Regions from separate parts of the Kocuria cellulosilytica genome, predicted to be linked through region 1. Evidence: riboswitches for the same ligand, from Rfam matches in the RefSeq annotation. Region 1 holds a riboswitch; the other holds the start of a gene.
What was found. A riboswitch is a leader RNA that binds a small molecule or an ion and turns the genes downstream of it on or off. The one in region 1 is predicted to bind S-adenosylmethionine.
Positions count from the first base shown of each region.

Region 2: it holds a riboswitch for S-adenosylmethionine, as region 1 does, so the genes downstream of both, RCG67_RS14095 (acyl-CoA dehydrogenase family protein) here and RCG67_RS14805 (MetQ/NlpA family ABC transporter substrate-binding protein) in region 1, are expected to answer to the same signal.

Region 1 covers NZ_JAVFWZ010000011.1:54,142-62,995, reverse strand. Annotated here, with positions in the region: gene RCG67_RS14835 (proline--tRNA ligase) at 1-462, opposite strand, end outside; gene RCG67_RS14830 (GNAT family N-acetyltransferase) at 610-1,431, opposite strand; gene ispG (flavodoxin-dependent (E)-4-hydroxy-3-methylbut-2-enyl-diphosphate synthase) at 1,483-2,649, opposite strand; gene RCG67_RS14820 (M50 family metallopeptidase) at 2,876-4,207, opposite strand; gene RCG67_RS14815 (methionine ABC transporter permease) at 4,404-5,003, opposite strand; gene RCG67_RS14810 (methionine ABC transporter ATP-binding protein) at 5,060-6,139, opposite strand; gene RCG67_RS14805 (MetQ/NlpA family ABC transporter substrate-binding protein) at 6,136-7,029, opposite strand; SAM riboswitch class IV at 7,130-7,246, opposite strand; gene dxr (1-deoxy-D-xylulose-5-phosphate reductoisomerase) at 7,291-8,565, opposite strand; gene RCG67_RS14795 (GlsB/YeaQ/YmgE family stress response membrane protein) at 8,693-8,854, opposite strand, start outside.
Region 2 covers NZ_JAVFWZ010000010.1:61,370-70,223, forward strand. Annotated here, with positions in the region: gene RCG67_RS14080 (NAD(P)/FAD-dependent oxidoreductase) at 393-1,607, shown strand; gene RCG67_RS14085 (LLM class flavin-dependent oxidoreductase) at 1,984-3,354, opposite strand; gene RCG67_RS14090 (MFS transporter) at 3,351-4,763, opposite strand; gene RCG67_RS14095 (acyl-CoA dehydrogenase family protein) at 4,767-6,080, opposite strand; SAM riboswitch class I at 6,184-6,278, opposite strand; gene moeB (molybdopterin-synthase adenylyltransferase MoeB) at 6,435-7,610, opposite strand; gene RCG67_RS14105 (thiazole synthase) at 7,607-8,479, opposite strand; gene thiS (sulfur carrier protein ThiS) at 8,481-8,720, opposite strand; gene RCG67_RS14115 (FAD-dependent oxidoreductase) at 8,717-8,854, opposite strand, start outside.

The sequences.
Region 1 (8,854 bases):
CCCGCGCAGCAGGCCGGCGCGGGGGCGGGCCTCGTCCCGGTACTTCGCCTGGATCTGGTAGAGGGTCACGGGGAGGTCCTTGTAGGACGAGTACAGGTCCTTGACGAGCAGCGTGAACATCTCCTCGTGCGTGGGCGCGAGGAGGTAGTCGGCCTCCTTGCGGTCCTTGAGGCGGAAGAGGTTCTCGCCGTACTCCGTCCACCGGTTGGTGACCTCGTAGGGCTCGCGCGGCAGCAGCGCCGGGAAGTGCACCTCCTGGGCCCCGATCGCGCCCATCTCCTCGCGCACCACCTGCTCGACCTTCCCGAGCACCCGCAGGCCCATCGGCAGCCACGTGTAGATGCCCGGGGCGGCGCGGCGGATGTAGCCGGCGCGCACGAGCAGCCTGTGGCTGTCCACCTCGGCGTCGACCGGGTCTTCGCGGAGGGTCCGCAGGAACAGGGAGGAGAGGCGCAGCGCCACGTGGGCTCCGTTTCTCCCGGGGAGCGCGGCGGAGTGCGGCCGGGCCCGGGCGTCATGAGGGTGGGCGGCGCCGACGGCGCCGCGGATTCCGGTCAAATCTACACCCCCGGCCCGGCGCGCCGCGCCGGGATCGGCCGGCCAGGCGGCTCAGAGCAGCACGGTGGCGAAGGTCCCGACGCGCTCGAAGCCGACCCGCCGGTAGGTGGCGAGGGCCCGGACGTTGTAGTCGTTGACGTAGAGGCTGACCACGGGCGTGCGCAGGCGGGCCAGGCGCACGGCGGCGGCCATGCAGGGCGCCGCCAGCCCCCGGCCGCGGTGCGCCGGGTCGACCCACACGCCCTGCACCTGCGCCACCCCGCGCACCACCGAGCCGAGGTCGGCCTTGAACACCACGCGGCCGCCGTCGTCGGTGAGCACGAGGCAGCGCCCCGCCCCGACCAGCGCGGAGACCCGGTCCCGGTATCCGCGGTCCCCGCCGGCGTACGGGGAGTAGCCGACCTCCTCCTCGAACATGGCGGCGCTCGCCGGGAGCACGGCGGGGAGGTCCTCGGGGCGGGCGACGCGGACACCGGGGTGCGGGGCGGGCAGCGGGTCCCGGTCGATCGCCAGGAGGGGCTGGACGGGGCGCACGTCGAAGGGCCGGGGCCAGGAGCGCTCCACCCGGGCCCACAGCCCGAGCACGAGCTCGGCGGGCCCGAACAGCGAGGCGTGCCGGGACCCGCCGCGCCGCAGGTGCCCGCCCACGAGGTCCAGGCCCTGGGCGTCGAGGGCCACGGGCACCACGTTCGTGCCGACCCAGCAGGCACCGGTGAGCTCCCCGTCCGGCCCGGCGGTGCCGACCACCGGCGGTATCCGCGAGCCCTCGGCGCCGCGGCAGGACTCCACGTGGGCGGCCACGAACGCGTGCGCGACGGGGTCCGCGCCGAGCAGCCGGTCCAGCTGGGCCGGATCGACCTCTCCCGCCGGCACCAGCCGCGGCGCCGTCCTCCGCTGCGTCCTCAACCGCCCGTCACCGGCCCGTCAGCCGACACTCACGACGGGGCTGCCCGCGGTGCTCTCCCCGTTCTCGTCCGTCTCCATCTCGGCGGCGATGCGGTTGGCCTCCTCGATCAGGGTCTCCACGATCCGGTCCTCGGGGACGGTCTTCACGACCTCGCCCTTGACGAAGATCTGGCCCTTGCCGTTGCCGGAGGCCACGCCGAGGTCGGCCTCGCGGGCCTCGCCCGGGCCGTTGACGACACAGCCCATCACGGCCACCCGCAGCGGGACGGTGAGCCCCTCGAGGCCCGCCGTCACCTCGTCCGCGAGGGTGTAGACGTCCACCTGCGCGCGGCCGCACGAGGGGCAGGAGACGATCTCGAGCTTGCGCGGGCGCAGGCCCAGGGACTGCAGGATCTGGTTGCCGACCTTGACCTCCTCGACCGGCGGCGCCGAGAGCGAGACCCGGATCGTGTCGCCGATGCCCTGGGAGAGCAGGGCGCCGAAGGCCGTGGCGGACTTGACGGTGCCCTGGAACGCGGGGCCGGCCTCGGTCACGCCGAGGTGCAGGGGCCAGTCCCCGCGCTCGGCGAGCAGCTGGTAGGCCCGCACCATGGTGACGGGGTCGTTGTGCTTCACGGAGATCTTGAAGTCGTGGAAGTCGTGCTCCTCGAACAGGGACGCCTCCCACACCGCGGACTCCACGAGCGCCTCCGGGGTGGCCTTGCCGTACTTGTCCATGATCCGCTGGTCGAGCGAGCCCGCGTTCACGCCGATCCGGATGGACACCCCGGCGGCCTTGGCCTCGCGGGCGATCTGACCGACCTGGTCGTCGAACTTGCGGATGTTGCCCGGGTTCACGCGCACGGCCGCGCAGCCGGCCTCGATGGCGGCGTAGACGTACTTCGGCTGGAAGTGGATGTCGGCGATCACCGGGATCGGGGACTTCATGGCGATGATCGGCAGGGCGTCGGCGTCGTCCTGGGACGGGCAGGCCACCCGGACGATGTCGCAGCCGGTGGCGTTGAGCTCGGCGATCTGCTGCAGGGTGGCGTTGATGTCCGTGGTGGGGGTGGTCGTCATGGACTGCACGCTCACCGGCGAGTCGGAGCCGACGCCCACGGACCCGACCCGGATCTGCCGGGTCTTCCGGCGCGGGGAGAGGACGGGCTGGGGCGCGGCGGGCATGCCGAGGCTGACCGGGGTCAAGGAGTTCCTCCGAGGTTTCGGGAGCAGGTTTCGGGAGCAGGTTGCGGGAGCAGGATCTGGGGTCGTGGCGCCGGGACCCGGTCGCCGGGCCCGTCGCCGGTTCCCATTGTGCCCCATGCTCCGGGGCGGTCCCCGGCGTGCGGGGCGGAATTCCTCCCTGGCCGAACGCCGGGCGGCCGGGTCCCAGGGCTCCGGGGCCGGCTTCGCCGGTGCGCCGGGGTCGGGCTCAGAAGAGCCGGACCGGGTCGACGATGTCCGCGTAGACCAGCAGCACGGACATCCCGATCATCAGCACGGCCACCGCGTAGGTCACCGGCAGCAGCCGGGCGGGGTCGAACGGGCCGGGGTCGCGCCGGCCGAGGAGCCGGGCGCCGCCCCGCCGCAGCCCCTCCCACAGGGCCCCGGCGACGTGCCCGCCGTCGAGCGGCAGCAGCGGGAGCAGGTTGAACACGAACAGCGCCATGTTCACGGAGCCGACGAGCCCCACGAGGGTGGCGGCCTTGTCCCGCAGCGCGATCTCCTCGTGCGCGGCGATCTCCCCCGAGATCCTCCCGATCCCCACCACGGAGATCGGCCCGTCCGGGTCCCGCGGCGCGTCGGAGAACGCGGCCTCCGCGACCTCGTAGATCCGCTGCGGCAGGTGCAGGACGACCCCGGCGATCTGCTGCAGGCCGTCGAGCACCGCGGGGGGCACCGCGGTCAGCGGCTGCCGGACGGGCTCGGTGGTCGGGCTGATGCCGATGAAGCCGACCCGCTCGTAGCGGGGGGCGCCGTCCTCGCCGGTCACCGCGGCGCCGGAGTCGTCCAGCACGGGACGCGACGACAGGATCGGGGTGAGCTCGGTGGTCACGGTCCGTCCGTCCCGCTCGACCAGCACCGGGATCCGCTCCCCGGCCCGGTCGCGGATGCGGCCCGTGAGCTCGTCCCAGGAGGCGACCGGGGCGCCGTCGACGGCGGTGACGACGTCCCCGGGGCGCAGCCCGGCGGCGTTCGCGGGGGCCTGGGGGTCCTCCGGGCGGCACTCGGCCTGCCCGGCGGCCTGGCGCTCGGCGGCCACCACGCACTCGGAGACCCACGCGACCGTGGTGGTGGGCGCCGCGGTCCCGAAGCCGGAGAGCAGCACGGCGAGGCACAGGGCCCCGAGCAGCAGGTTCATCACCGGGCCGCCGAGCATGATCACGATCCGCTTCCCCACCGGCAGACGGTAGAACGCGCGCTCCTCGTCCCCGGGAGCGAGCCCGCCCGCGGCGCCGCGGGCCTCGGCCGCCAGCTGCTGGAACACGCCGGTGCTCGAGACCCGGGCCGTCGCGCCGGCGCGCGCCGGCGGGTACATGCCCACCATGGAGATGTAGCCGCCCAGCGGGACCGCCTTGAGCCCGTACTCCGTCTCGCCCCGGCGGCGGGAGAACAGGGTGCGCCCGAAGCCGACCATGTACTGCGTGACGCGCACGCCGAAGAGCTTGGCCGGCACCAGGTGGCCGATCTCGTGGAGGGCGATGGAGACCGCGATGGCGACCGCGGCCAGCAGCACGCCCACGAGGAACAGCACGACGCCCATCCGTCGGACCTCCCGGGATCGTCGAGGGTCCCCGACGGGCGCCGGGGACGGCGGGGCCGTGCGCGCGGCACGGCGAGGACCAGTCTGCACCACCATCCTGGACGGCGGGTGGCAGGCGCACCGGGCCACGACGACGGCCGGTGCGCCTCCCGGGAGGAGACGCACCGGCCGTCGCGGGGTGTCCGGGGGGGGCGCCTCAGCGGCGCAGGATCCGGCGGGCCAGCCGGTTGCCCACCACCTGCACGAGCTGGACCAGGACCACGATGACGGCGACCGCCGCCCACGTGACCTCGTCGTTGAACCGCTGGTAGCCGAGCCGCAGGGCGAAGTCGCCCAGGCCGCCGGCGCCGATGGCCCCGGCCATCGCGGACATGTCCGTGATGCCGATGACCAGGAAGGTGTAGCCGAGCACCAGGGGCCCCAGCGCCTCGGGCAGGATCACCGTGGTGATGATCCTGCCGCGGGAGACGCCCATCGAGCGGGCCGCCTCGACGACACCGGGGTCCACGCTCATGAGGTTCTGCTCGACGATCCGTGCCACGGCGAACATCGCGCCGATCGTCATCGCGAAGATCGCCGCGTTGGGCCCGAGCCGGGTGCCGACGACGTCCTGGGTCACCGGTCCGAGCGCGGCCAGCAGGATGATGAACGGGATCGGCCGGACGAAGTTCACCACGAGGTTGAGGCCCTCGTGGACCGCGCGGTTCTCCAGGATGTTGCCGCGGCGGGTGACGTAGAGGCCCACGCCCACGAGCAGGCCGAGCAGGCCGGCGAGCAGCAGCGTGACGGCCACCATGTACAGGGTCTCCCCGAGCGCGGCCAGCAGCTCGGGTCCCAGGACGGACCAGTCGTTCACGCGGCCACCTCTCTCAGGGTCGTGATGCGGGACATCTCGTCGACCACGGCCTGCACGGCCGTGTCCTCGCCCGTCAGCTCGAAGGTCAGGGACCCGAAGGACTGCTCCTGGAGCACGCTGATCCCGCCGTAGGCGATGGTGAAGCGGACCCCGCGGGCGGCGCCGTCGGAGAGCACCCCGCCGATGTCCACGCCGTCGCCGACGTCGACGATCACCAGGCGCCCGCGGTGGGCGCGGCGCAGCCGCTCCACCTCGCGGGCGTCGGGCTCCGAGTGCAGGACGGAGGAGACGAAGCGGTGGGCGGTCTCGGTGCGGGGCCGGGCGAAGATGTCCACGGTCGAGCCGTGCTCCACGACCTTCCCGTCCTGCATCACGGCCACGCGGTCCGCGATCGCCCGGACCACGTCCATCTCGTGGGTGATGATCACGATGGTGATGCCCAGCTCCCGGTTGACCCGCTGCAGCACCTGCAGCACCTCCTGCGTGGTCTCCGGGTCGAGGGCGCTCGTCGACTCGTCGGCCAGGAGCAGCTTCGGGCTGGTCGCCAGGGCGCGGGCGATGCCCACGCGCTGCTTCTGCCCGCCGGAGAGCTGCTCCGGGTAGTTGCCGGCGCGCGCGGCCAGGCCCACGAACTCGAGCAGCTCGGCCACCCGCGCCCGGCGCTTCTCCTTCGGCCAGCCGGCCCGCTTGAGCGGGTACTCGACGTTGCCGGCGACGGTGCGGGAGGTGAAGAGGTTGAACTGCTGGAAGATCATGCCGATCTCCTGCCGCACCGGCGCCAGCTCGGTCTCGCGCCGGCCGGCCACCTCGAAGCCCTCCACGGTCAGGGAGCCGGAGGTGATGGGCTCGAGCCCGTTGATCAGGCGCACGAGGGTGGACTTGCCCGCCCCGGAGTAGCCGATCACGCCGAAGATCTCGCCGCGGCGGACGTCGAGGCTGACGTCGTCGACCGCCACCACCTCGCGCGCCGCCCGGCCGGAGCCGGTGCGGAAGGTCTTGGAGACGTTGCTGAAGCGCACGAGCACCTCGTCCGGGCGCCCGGGTGCGGACGGCCCGGTGGGGACCGCCGCGCTCACTGCTCCTGGTCCTTGAGCTCCTGCTGGTAGCGCTCCGTCAACTCCTGCAGCTCCTGCTGCTCCAGCTGCAGCGGGACGGCGGTGTCCTTGGTCTCCGTCATCTCGGCGTCGAGCACGGGCTGCTCGTGGTAGAGGTCGGCCACCTGCCGGAGGGTCTCGTCGTCGGCGAGCTCCTCGGTCGTGGTGAACAGGTTGACGTAGGCGCGGGAGCCCTCGGCGTCGGGGTCGTCCTGGGCGAGCGCGGACTTCGGGTCGATGTCCGCCCGGGAGAGGAAGTCGTTGTTGATGACCGAGCCGGCCACCGAGTCGAGCGAGAGCACCGTCTGCTCCGCGGAGACCGGGGTGACCGTCACCGTCGAGGCCTCGGTGTCGACGTCGAGCTCGGTGGGGATGAGGGTGTCGGAGGTCAGCTCGACCAGCCCGGCGGCCTCGAGCACGAGCAGCGCGCGGGAGAGGTTCACGGCGTCGTTGGGCACCGCGATCTCGTCGCCCTCCTGGAACTGCTCCACGGAGTCGTACTGGTTGGAGTACAGGCCCAGCGGGTAGATCGAGGTCGAGCCGACCGGGGTGATCGAGCCCCCCGCGGAGTTGTTGTAGTCGGCGAGGAACGGGATGTGCTGGAACCAGGTCATCTCCACGTCGCCGGACTCGTTGGCGGGGTTCGGCTGGTTGTAGTCGGAGAAGTCGACGTACTCGACGGTGATGCCCTGCTCCTCGGCCAGCTGCTTGAGGGCGTCGTGGGTCGGGTCGGTGCCCACGACACCGATGGTGACCTTGTCGTCGGCGAGGACGCCCTCGCCGGAGGACTCCCCCGCGGAGCCGCCGCAGGCGGTGAGGGCGAGGCCGAGGGTGGTGGCCAGGGCGAGGAAGGGGAGGCGCTGCGATCGCATGTGGTGCCTTTCCGTGGGTCCGTAGGTGTCGGAGGTGTCCACCAGGGCCGGGATCCGGCGGCGTCGGCCGATCGGCGCGCGGAAGGGCGCGGGAGGCGTCGAGCCGTACTTGCCGCCGGCCGTCGTCGGCCGTGGCCGGATGGTTCACCTGGGGCACCCCACTACGGGAGAGGGTTGCCGCCCAGCCAGCCAGGGCTTCGTGCTGGGACTCGTCATCCGGCCGACAGACTAGCACGGACGCGCCGTGGCCCGCGGGCCGGGTCAGCGGGCGAGGACCTCGCGGGCCCGGCGGCGGGCCCAGTGCTCGGCCGCCAGGACGGCCTCGAGCTCGAGCGGGCCGCCGTCGTCGTGCCCGTCCAGCACCGCCTCGACCGTGTCCACGATGGCCGGGAAGCGGATGCGGCCGTCGTGGAAGGCGTGCACGGCCTCCTCGTTGGCCGCGTTGAACACCGCGGGGAAGGTCCCGCCCCGCTCCCCCGCCGCCTTGATCAGCTCGACGGCCGGGAACGCCACGGGGTCCAGGGGCTCGAAGGTCCACTCGGTGGCGCGCGTCCAGTCGCACGCCGGGGCGGCCCCGGGCACCCGGTGGGGCCAGGCCAGGCCGAGGGCGATGGGCAGGCGCATGTCCGGGGGCGAGGCCTGGGCGAGGGTGGAGCCGTCCACGAACTGGACCATGGAGTGGACCACCGACTGGGGGTGGACCACCACGTCGATCCGCTCGAGGGGGACGTCGAAGAGCAGGTGGGCCTCGAGCACCTCGAGGGCCTTGTTCACCATGGACGCCGAGTTGGTCGTCACCATCAGGCCCATGTCCCACGTGGGGTGGCGCAGCGCGTCCTGCGGCGTGACCGCCTCGAGCTCCGCCCGGGACCGGCCGCGGAACGGCCCGCCCGAGGCCGTCAGCACGAGCCGGTCCACCTCCCCGGCGGAGCCGCCGCGCAGCGCCTGCGCGAGCGCCGAGTGCTCGGAGTCCACGGGGATCAGCGCGTCGGGGTCCCCGGTGGCCACCGCGGCGGCCTTGACGAGGGCGCCGCCGGCGATCAGCGACTCCTTGTTCGCCAGCGCGAGCTTGTGCCCGGCCCGCAGCGCCGCCAGCGTGGGCGCGAGCCCGATGGAGCCGGTGATGCCGTTGAGGACCAGGTCCGCGCCGGGGTGGGCGGCGGCCGCCGACGCCGCGGCGGGCCCGTGCTCGATCTCGGGGCGGTAGTCCCCCATCCCGGCGGCCGCGGCCCGCTCCGCGATCAGCCGGGCCAGCCGGGCGGCGTCCTGGCCGGTGCCGCTCGTGGCCACGAGCGCGGCGCGGGTCTCGACGGCCTGTTCGGCCAGCAGCTCGAGGTGGTTCCGCCCGGCGGCGAGGGCGACCACGGTGAACGGGGCCCGGCCCTCGAGTTCGCGGGCCGCCCGCACGACGTCGAGGGCCTGGGTGCCGATCGAGCCGGTCGAGCCGAGGACGCTGATCCTGCGGGGACCGGCGGCGACCAGGGCCGCCAGCTCGGGCGTCTGCCGGGTGCGGGGCGAGGAGGCGGGGGGCGTCATGGCCCCAGTATCCCCCGGATCCCCCCGCGGGCCCGCCCCGGACGCGGATGCCGGTCCCGGCGCGGACGCCACGAGGCCCCGTCCACCGGGAACGGTGGACGGGGCCTCGTGGACCGGTGGGACCGGGTCAGTGCGTGCGGCCCTTGCGGCCGGTGACCGCGCCCCAGATGAAGAGCACGATGAGCGCTCCCACGACGGCGGTGATGATGGTGCCGATGTCGAACACGGACTCCAGGTCGCCGATGCCGATCAGCGACCCCAGGAAGCCTCCGAGGAGGGCCCCGACGAT
Region 2 (8,854 bases), on a different contig from region 1:
CCGTTAGCGTACCGGAAGTCGTTACCGTACGTCTGAAACGGAACTTTTTTATGGGCCTAGCTTTTAGGACCTCACTGGCTATCCGTAATGCTCGTGGAGGGACCTCACCGCCGGCCGTCCCACTACCAAGGAAGTGGGACGGTCACTTTGAGCTCGACGAGACATCTTGCAACCCATGGGACACAGGACGCCGCTTCATCCGGACCCTTGGCGGACCAGGCACTGGCATCGCACCGTCGACCAGCTGTCCTGACGGGCCAGTTCCTCGACATGGTCCCCCAAGGAGCTCCTCAATCCTCGGATGCCCACCGCTCGGGCGCCGCGGCTCGTGGTCGAATGGTCGGGCGGCCCCGATCGGGGTTGTGGAGCCATCCTCGTCCCACGGAGTCATGATGACCACTGCACCCTCGGATCACGCCACTGACGTCCTCGTGATCGGCGGCGGCAATGCCGGGATCTCCCTGGCCGCACGACTGCGCCGCAGGGGCATCACGGACATCGTGATCGCGGAGCCGAAATCCACGCACCACTACCGGCCGATGCTCTCCTACGTGGGCGCCGGGCTGAAGACCGTGCGGCAGATGTCCCGGGCCCAGCACAGCGTGATGCCCCGCGGCGTGCGATGGATCCAGGACCGTGTCCAGGCACTGGATCCGGCGGCACGGACAGCCACGCTGTCCTCCGGCGAGCACATCGGCTACCGGGACGTCGTGATCTGCGCGGGCTCCTCCCCGGACTGGGACCGTGTCCCCGGCAGTGTCGAGGCGATGGCCGGCCCGCACGCCTCGACCAACTACACCGTGGAGCTGGCCCCCCGGACCTGGGAGCTGCTCCGCGGGCTGCGCCGCGGCCGGGCGCTGTTCACCATCCCGGACGGCCCGGCGCCCACTCCGCAGATCGGGCAGAAGATCCTCTACCTGGCCTGCGACTACTGGCAGCGCCAGGGTGTCCTGCAGGACATCGAGGTGACCCTGCTGACGCCCACCGCCACCGTGTTCGGCCAGCCGGACGTGGACCGGGTGCTGCAGCCCTGGGTCCGGCGCTACGGCATCACGGTCCTGACGAGCGCCCACGTGCAGTCGATCGACGCCGGCTCCCGCCGGCTGCGAGCCACGGTCGACGGGACGCCCCGGGACCTGCCCTACGACCTGCTGCACCACAGCCCCGTCCACCGGGCCCCGGCCTGGATCGCCGACGCGGGACTGGGCGTCGCGCCGGGCCCGGGCACCACTTGGGCCGGCTACGCGGACGTGGATGCACAGACCCTGCGGCACCGCCGCGTGCCCACCGTGTGGGCCTGCGGGGACGCGGCCGCGCTGGAGACCGCCTCGTCCGGCGGGGCACTGCGCCACCAGACGAAGATCCTCACCGAGAACCTCCTGGCCACCCGCGATGGTCGAGAGCCCACCGCCTTCTACGACGGGTACACCGTGACCCCCGTGACCGTGCAGCGGGGCCGGGCCGTGCTGGCCGAGTTCGACCGGGACAACGAACTGGCACCCAGCATCCCCGGCGTGCCGCTGCTGGCCCCGAACCGCGTCTCCTGGTTCTTCGACCTCGAGGTCCTCCCCCGGGACTACTGGAACGTGATCCTCCGGGGCTTCTAGTGGACCATGTGTGGACACATCCGTGGCGCCTCGTTCCCCTCTCCGATGGCACCTGATTGCCCGCGCCCCCAGTCGTCGCGGCACGAGCTGTGAGAAAGGAGGGTCGGAAATCGGGAGGCCCCGAGAAGCAAGACTCATGCATCTGCACAGGATTGTGCGCCGCGATATTACTGTCTGGTACTTCTCGGGCAGCACCGGCCCCCACGCCGGTGCAGCGACTCCCATGATCCGTTCCCCGGCGGTCGGGGGTCGCCTTCTGCGCCTCGGCGCGGCGAAGTGCTCCTGCCCTCTCCCGGGCAGGAGCACTTCGTGCCGAGGATCCGGGTCGGCGGCCGACCGCCGGACCGTCGAGCGGTGTGCCCCGACGGCTCGGCGGTCACCGGCGGTAGGAGGCCCCGCGGTGGTCATCGGCCAGCCGCGGACCGGCCCCGGTCAGCGCCTCGCGCAGCGTCCTGCCGGCGGGGAGGGCCCCGGGCTCCGGCAGCAGGCCCCGGCGCCGCAGCTCGGGCGACACCATCGTGGTGAACCGCTCCAGGTCCGCCGGCCGCACGGCCGCCGAGATGTTGAAGCCGTCGACTCCGGCCTCCTCGCGCCAGCGCTCCAGCTCGTCCGCCACGGTGCCGGGGGCGCCGGCGATGACGGGCCCGCGGCCGCCGATGGCCACGAACTCGGCCAGGTCCCGCACCGTCCAGGTCCGGTCGGGGGACAGCGAGGTGAACGCCGCGAGCGCGGACTGGTTGGCGTCGGTGGCCACGTACTCGAGCGGCGCCTCGGGGTCCGCCCCGGAGAGGTCGACCCCGGTCCAGCCGCCGAACAGGGACAGCGCCCCCTCGATGTCCACGTGCCGGCGGTACCCCGCCAGTCTGGCGTGGGCCTCCTCGTCGGTCTCGGCGACCACCACCGTGGCCATGGTGAAGGTCTTCACGGCGTCCTCGTCCCGCCCCCGCTCGGCGAGCTCGGCCCGGACGCCGTCGGTCCACCGGCGCACGAGCTGCGGGGTGTTGCCGATGAAGAAGATGGCCTCGGCGTGGTCGACGGCGAACTGCTGCCCGCGCTTCGAGGCGCCGGCCTGGAACAGCAGCGGAGTGCCCTGGGGCCCGGGGTGGGTCAGCGCGTGGCCGGGCACGGAGAACCAGGTGCCCTCGTGGCCGACGGGGTGCGAGAGGTCGGGGTCCACGAAGACCCCGGCGGCGGCGTCGGCCTTCACGGCCCCGGGCTCGAAGGATCCCTCGAGGAGCTTGTACATGACCTCCATGTACTCGTCGGCGCGGTCGTAGCGCTCGTCGTGCGGGATCTGCCGGTCCATGCCCAGGTTCCGGGCGGCGGAGTCCTGGTAGGAGGTGACCACGTTCCACGCCACCCGGCCGCGGGTGAAGTGGTCCAGGGTCGCGAAGGTGCGGGCCAGCAGGTAGGGGGCCTCGTAGGTGACCGAGGCGGTCACCCCGAAGCCGAGCCGCTCGGTCGCCGCGGCCATCGCCGGCACCGCGACGAGCGGGTCGAGCAGCGGGTACTGCACTCCCCCGCGGGCGGTGGCCTCGGTCCCGCCGCCGTACACGTCGTAGACGCCCGGGATGTCGGCCAGGAACAGCGAGGCGAAGCCGCCCTCCTCGAGGGTGCGGGCCAGGGACGTCCAGTACTCGAGCGTGTCGAACTGCGTGACCCCGGCCTCGGGGTGGCGCCACAGTCCCGGTGACTGGTGCACGGGCACCATCATGTCGAAGGCGTTCAGCAGCAGGGGGCGGGTCATACGGTGCTCCTCGCGGGGGTGGTCTCGGAGGTGGTCCCGGCGTCGGCGGATCGGATCGCGCCGAGCACGGTGCGGACGTCGTGCAGGTCGGTGAGCTCGGTGCCGCGCTGTTCGCGGGCGGGGTCCTTCGCGGCCAGGGCGGCGACGATCGAGAGCACGGCCAGCCCGGAGAGGTAGCCGGCGATCAGCCACGGGGTGCCCCCGCCGGCGGCGAACAGCAGGGCGGCGATCATCGGCATCAGCCCGCCGCCCAGGACGGTGCCGACCTGGTAGCCGAAGCTCACCCCCGAGTAGCGCACGTGCACCGGGAACTGCTCGGCGAACCAGGCCGCCTGCGGCCCGTAGATCGCGTCGTGGACGAGGTTGATGCCCAGGATCACCACGAGCGGCAGCAGGGCGAGCGGACCGGTGTCGAGGAAGGCGAACAGCACCCAGCCGAAGACGCCGATCGCCGCGTAGGCGGTCACCGAGACGACCTTGCGGCCCACCCGGTCGGAGAGCCAGCCCCAGAAAGGGGTGGAGAACAGGCCGATGGCCGAGGCGATCATCACCGCGGTCACGCCCGCGGCGCTGTCCCCGCGCACGTCCCGCAGGTAGGTCAGCATGTAGACCGTCACCAGGTAGTAGACGGCGTTCTGGGCCAGGCGCAGGCCGATCGTGACCAGCAGCGGGCGGCGGTGGTGGGTCAGCAGCTCCCGCAGGGGCGCGGTGGCCACGTTGCCGGAGGCCCGGTGCGCCAGGAACTCCGGGGCGTCGGCCACGCCGAGGCGGATCCACAGGCCGATCGCCACCAGCAGGGCCGAGAGCAGGAAGGGGATGCGCCAGCCGTAGGCGGCGAACTGCTCCTCGCTCATGACGTTCTGCACGATGAAGAACGCCCCGGTGGCCAGCAGCATGCCGGCCGAGGACCCGATCTGGGTGAAGGACCCGAAGAACCCGCGGTGCCGGGCCGGTGAGTGCTCCACGCTCAGCAGCGCGGAGCCGCCCCACTCGGCGCCGGCGGACAGGCCCTGGAGGATGCGCAGGACCACGAGCCCGACGACGGCCCACCAGCCGATCACCTCGTAGGTCGGCAGCAGCCCGATCAGGGTGGAGGCCACGCCCATGAGCATCAGGGAGGCCACCAGCAGGGCCTTGCGGCCGATCCGGTCGCCCAGGTGCCCGGCGACGATCCCGCCCAGGGGCCGGGCGATCACCCCGACCGCGAGCGTGGCGAAGGACGCGACGATGCCGCCGAGCTCGGTGGCCATGGGGAAGAACTGGACGTTGAAGACCAGCGCGGCGGCGGTGCCGTAGAGGTAGAAGTCGTACCACTCGATGGTGGTCCCGGCGAAGGCCGAGGCCAGGACGCGCTTCTTGCCGTGGACGATGCTGCTGCGTCCCGGGGCGGCCGTGGTCGTGGTGCTCATGGGTCAGGCTCCTGGGGTTCGGTCGGCGGGGGTCCTCGCGTCGCCGATGGCGTTCAGGCCCTCCGGCAGGGTGCCGTTGATGAGGTAGTCGCCGAGGGCGCGGGCACGGAAGGCGATCGGGTTGTGGGTGGCCACGGTCTGGGCGTTGCGCCAGTGCCGGTCCAGCCCCTTGGCCGTGGACGTGGCGGAGGCGCCCACGGTGAGGAACAGGTCCTGGGCCGCGCCGAGCGCCAGCTCCGGGACGGTGACCTGGGCGTGCTCCACGGCGATCTCGGACTCGTGCAGTGCCGCCGGGAGAGCCCCGGTGAACTCCGGCCGGTCGGCGCCGGCCGCTGCGGCGGCGGCGATCCCGGCGTCCAGGGCACGGGCGGCGTGCAGGACGGTGGCCTCGGCGGCGAAGGCCTTGGCGGAGATCCGGCCGGTGGCCTCCTGGATCAGCGGGTCGTCGCGGAACGGCAGGCCGAGCCCGGTGTTGAAGGTCCGCCGGCGGGCGGCGATGGTGTCCACGGCGTCCCGCCGGGCGGCCCGGGCGATGCCGGCCAGGACGGCCAGCAGCACGAGCTGGAAGAAGGCGGCCTCGTGGACGGCCTCCGCGCTGCCGGCGGTGCGGTCCAGCACGGCGTCGTCCGGGACGCGCACCCGGTCGAAGACCGCGGTGCCGGTGCCGGTGAGCTTCTGCCCGAAGCCGTCCCAGTCGTCCTCGAGCGTGACGCCCTCGGCGTCCGTGGGGACGACGGCGAAGCGGCGGCCGTCCCGGCCGTCCAGGGCGGCCGAGACGCGGGTGTAGTCGGAGAAGACCGAGCCGGTGGCGTAGTACTTCCGGCCGGTGAGCTCCCAGCCCGCGGCGCTCCGGCTCAGCACGGTGTTCAGGGTGCCGAGCGCGTTGCCGCCCTTCTCCGTGGAGGCGTTGCCCACGGTGGCCCCGGCCAGCACCCGCGGGTACCAGACCTCCTGGAGCTCAGAGGGCAGGAAGCGCAGGGACTCCACGAAGCCGGAGTGGGAGCGGTAGAGGTGGGCGATGTTGGAGTCGGCCTCGGCCAGGTCGACCAGCAGCCGGGTGAAGTCCTCGAGGCCGACCTCCGGACCGCCGTGGGCCGCCGGGACGCGCAGGGCGCCGAAGCCGGCCCGGTCCAGCCGGCGGACCTCCGCGTGGGGCAGCACGCGCTGGAGGTCCCGGTCCAGGGAGCCGGCGGCGATCTCCGCGAACAGGGGCCGGAAGTGCTCCTGGAGCCCGGCGTAGTCCCGGGGCAGGCCGGCGGCGGGGTTCGTGCCGGCGCGGGAACGGACAGCGGTCCTCTCGACCGTGGTGCGGGTCATGCGGTGGTCCTCTCGGTCGCACCGAGGAGGCCGGTCGCGCCAGGGCCGGCCCGGTGACGGCAGCGCCGGGCGCCGACGTCGGGGACCGGCTGCCGATCCGGGATCTCCATCGGTTCTGGCCTTAGCACCCTGACCCCGGAGGAGGGCGGGTTGCTGCGGCGTCGTCGAGCCAGATCTCTCAGCCGCTCTGAATGGGACGTCCGACATCGCACCAGACCAGCGGGGTCCGGGGCCAGCCGATGACCTGTGCGCGTCATCGGGTGTCACGACGACGTCACAGACGGTCATCTCGTCCGGAGTGGTGTACCGACCCGGTCGTTCGCCCAGGGAAGGAGGAGAGCGCGGCGGACCGCCTCAGTAGACCGGCTGGTCCGGGGCCACCTGCTCCACCCAGGCGAGCACCCCGCCCTCGAGGTGACGGACCCGCTCCTCCCGCCCGGCGTAGAAGGGCCGCAGCGCGGCGAGCGCGGTCGCGGAGCGGGCCCCGGCCTTGCAGTGCAGCACGAGGTCCGCGCCGCGGGCCTCCGAGGGCAGGGCGTCCGCGCCGCGGTCCAGGATCTCCTGCAGGGGCACGGGCACGGCGCCGTCGATGGCCACGAGCTCCCGCTCCCAGTCCTCGCGCACGTCCACCAGGGCGAAGGACGCCTCGCCGCGGGAGCGGCGCTCGAGCAGCCGGGCCAGCTCGGCCGCCCCGACGGTCTCGGCGGGGTCCGCCCCGGGCAGTGCGCAGCCGGCGGCGGGCCGGGCCACCGCGGTGACCGGGGCGGCGTCCGGGTCCGGGGCCAGCCGCATCTCGCGCCAGGTCATGGCGAGCGCGTCGTGCAGCAGCACCCGCCCGAGCAGGGGCTCCCCGGTGCCGGTGATCAGCTTGACGGCCTCGGTGACCATGACCGAGCCGATGGTCGCGGGGAGCATGCCGAAGACCCCGCCCTCGGCGCAGCTGGGCACCTCGCCGTCCGGCGGGGCCTCGGGGTAGAGGTCCCGGTAGGTGGGCCCGTGCCCGGCCCAGAAGACGCTGACCTGACCCTCGAAGCGCAGGATGGAGCCCCACACGCAGGGGGTGCCGGTCAGGGCGGCGGCGTCGCTGACCACGTAGCGGGTCGTGAAGTTGTCGGCGCCGTCAAGGACGAGGTCGTACCCGCGGACGATGTCCACGGCGTTGTCCGCGTCCAGCCGGACGGGATGGGTGCGGACCTCGACCAGCGGGTTGAGCGCTGTGACGGCCTCGGCGGCGGAGACGGCCTTGGGCCGGCCGACGTCGGCGGTGGTGTGCACCACCTGGCGCTGCAGGTTGGAGAGCGACACGACGTCGTCGTCGACGATCCCGATGGTCCCCACCCCCGCCGCCGCGAGGTACTGCAGGGCCGGGGCGCCCAGTCCCCCGGCGCCGACGACGAGCACGCGGGCGCGGCCCAGCCGCCGCTGGCCGAGCGGCCCGATCCCGGGCAGGGTCAGGTGCCGGGCGTAGCGCTCGAGCTCCTCGCGGGTCAGCTCGGGGCCGGGCGCCACGAGCGGGGGCAGCGGGCTCACGGCCGCTCCCCCACGGGCGCCCAGTCACCGCGCGGGACGTCGGCCGGGCCGGCGGCGGGCCCGTCGTCGGGGGCGTCCGTGCCGACCCGCCCGGCCATGGGCGAGGACGCGTGGGCGTGGCGGCGGGCGGGGATGCGCCCGGCCCCGGCGGCGAGCCGGCCGGCGAGCACGGCGTGGCGCATCGCGGTGGCCATCGCCACCGGGTCCTGGGCGCGGGTGACGGCGCTGGCGAGCAGCACGGCGTCGCAGCCCAGCTCCATGGCCAGGGCGGCCTCGGAGGCGGTGCCGATCCCGGCGTCGAGCACCACGGGCACCGATGCTCGGGAGGCGATGAGCTCGATGTTGTGCGGGTTGAGGATGCCCAGGCCCGTGCCGATGGGGGCGCCCAGGGGCATCACCGCCGCCGCGCCCAGGTCCTCGAGGCGCCGGGCCACGGCGGGGTCGTCCGAGGTGTAGGCGAAGACCTCGAAGCCGCGGGCCACGAGCTGCTCGGTGGCGTCGAGGAGTTCCACCACGTCGGGCAGCAGTGTGTCCTCGTCGGCGATGACCTCGAGCTTGACCCAGTCGGTCTCGAGCGCCTCCCGCCCGAGCTCCGCGGTCAGCAGCGCGTCCCGGGCGGTGTAGCAGCCGGCGGTGTTGGGCAGGATCCGGATGTCGTTGCGCTCGAGCATCGCGAACAGCGAGTCCCCCTGGCCGGGGGCGTAGCGGCGCAGGGCCACGGTGGTCAGCTCGGTGCCGGAGGCCAGCAGCGCCTGCTCGAGGGTGTGCAGCGAGCTGAGGCCTCCGGTGCCCATGATCAGCCGGGAGGACAGTTCCGTGCCGTCGAGCACCAGCGGGTCGTGCACGGGGTGGGGGTGCGGGTGGGTCACGTCAGCCTCCTTGGACGGCGGTGATGATCTCGACGGCCTGGCCCTCGGCCACGGGCGTGCGGGCCCAGCGGCTGCGGGGGACGACCGCGGCGTCCACGGCCACGGCGACGCCGAGGCGGCCGCCGTCCCGCGGGGCGCCGTCCGGGCCCAGGGCGCGGCCGACGGTCTCGGCGACGAGGTCGACGACGGTGGCGTCCTCCGCCGCCGTGTGCGGCCGGCCGTTGAGGGTGATGGCGGTCATCGGGTGCTCCTGTTCCCGGGGCCGGGCCCGGCGGCGGCCGGGGCGGGGTCCCCTCGACGGGCCTCGACGGGGCGGTCGAAGCGGTGCGGGTCGGTGGTGGCGAGGTGCTCGGCGTCGGCGCCGGGATCCGGTCC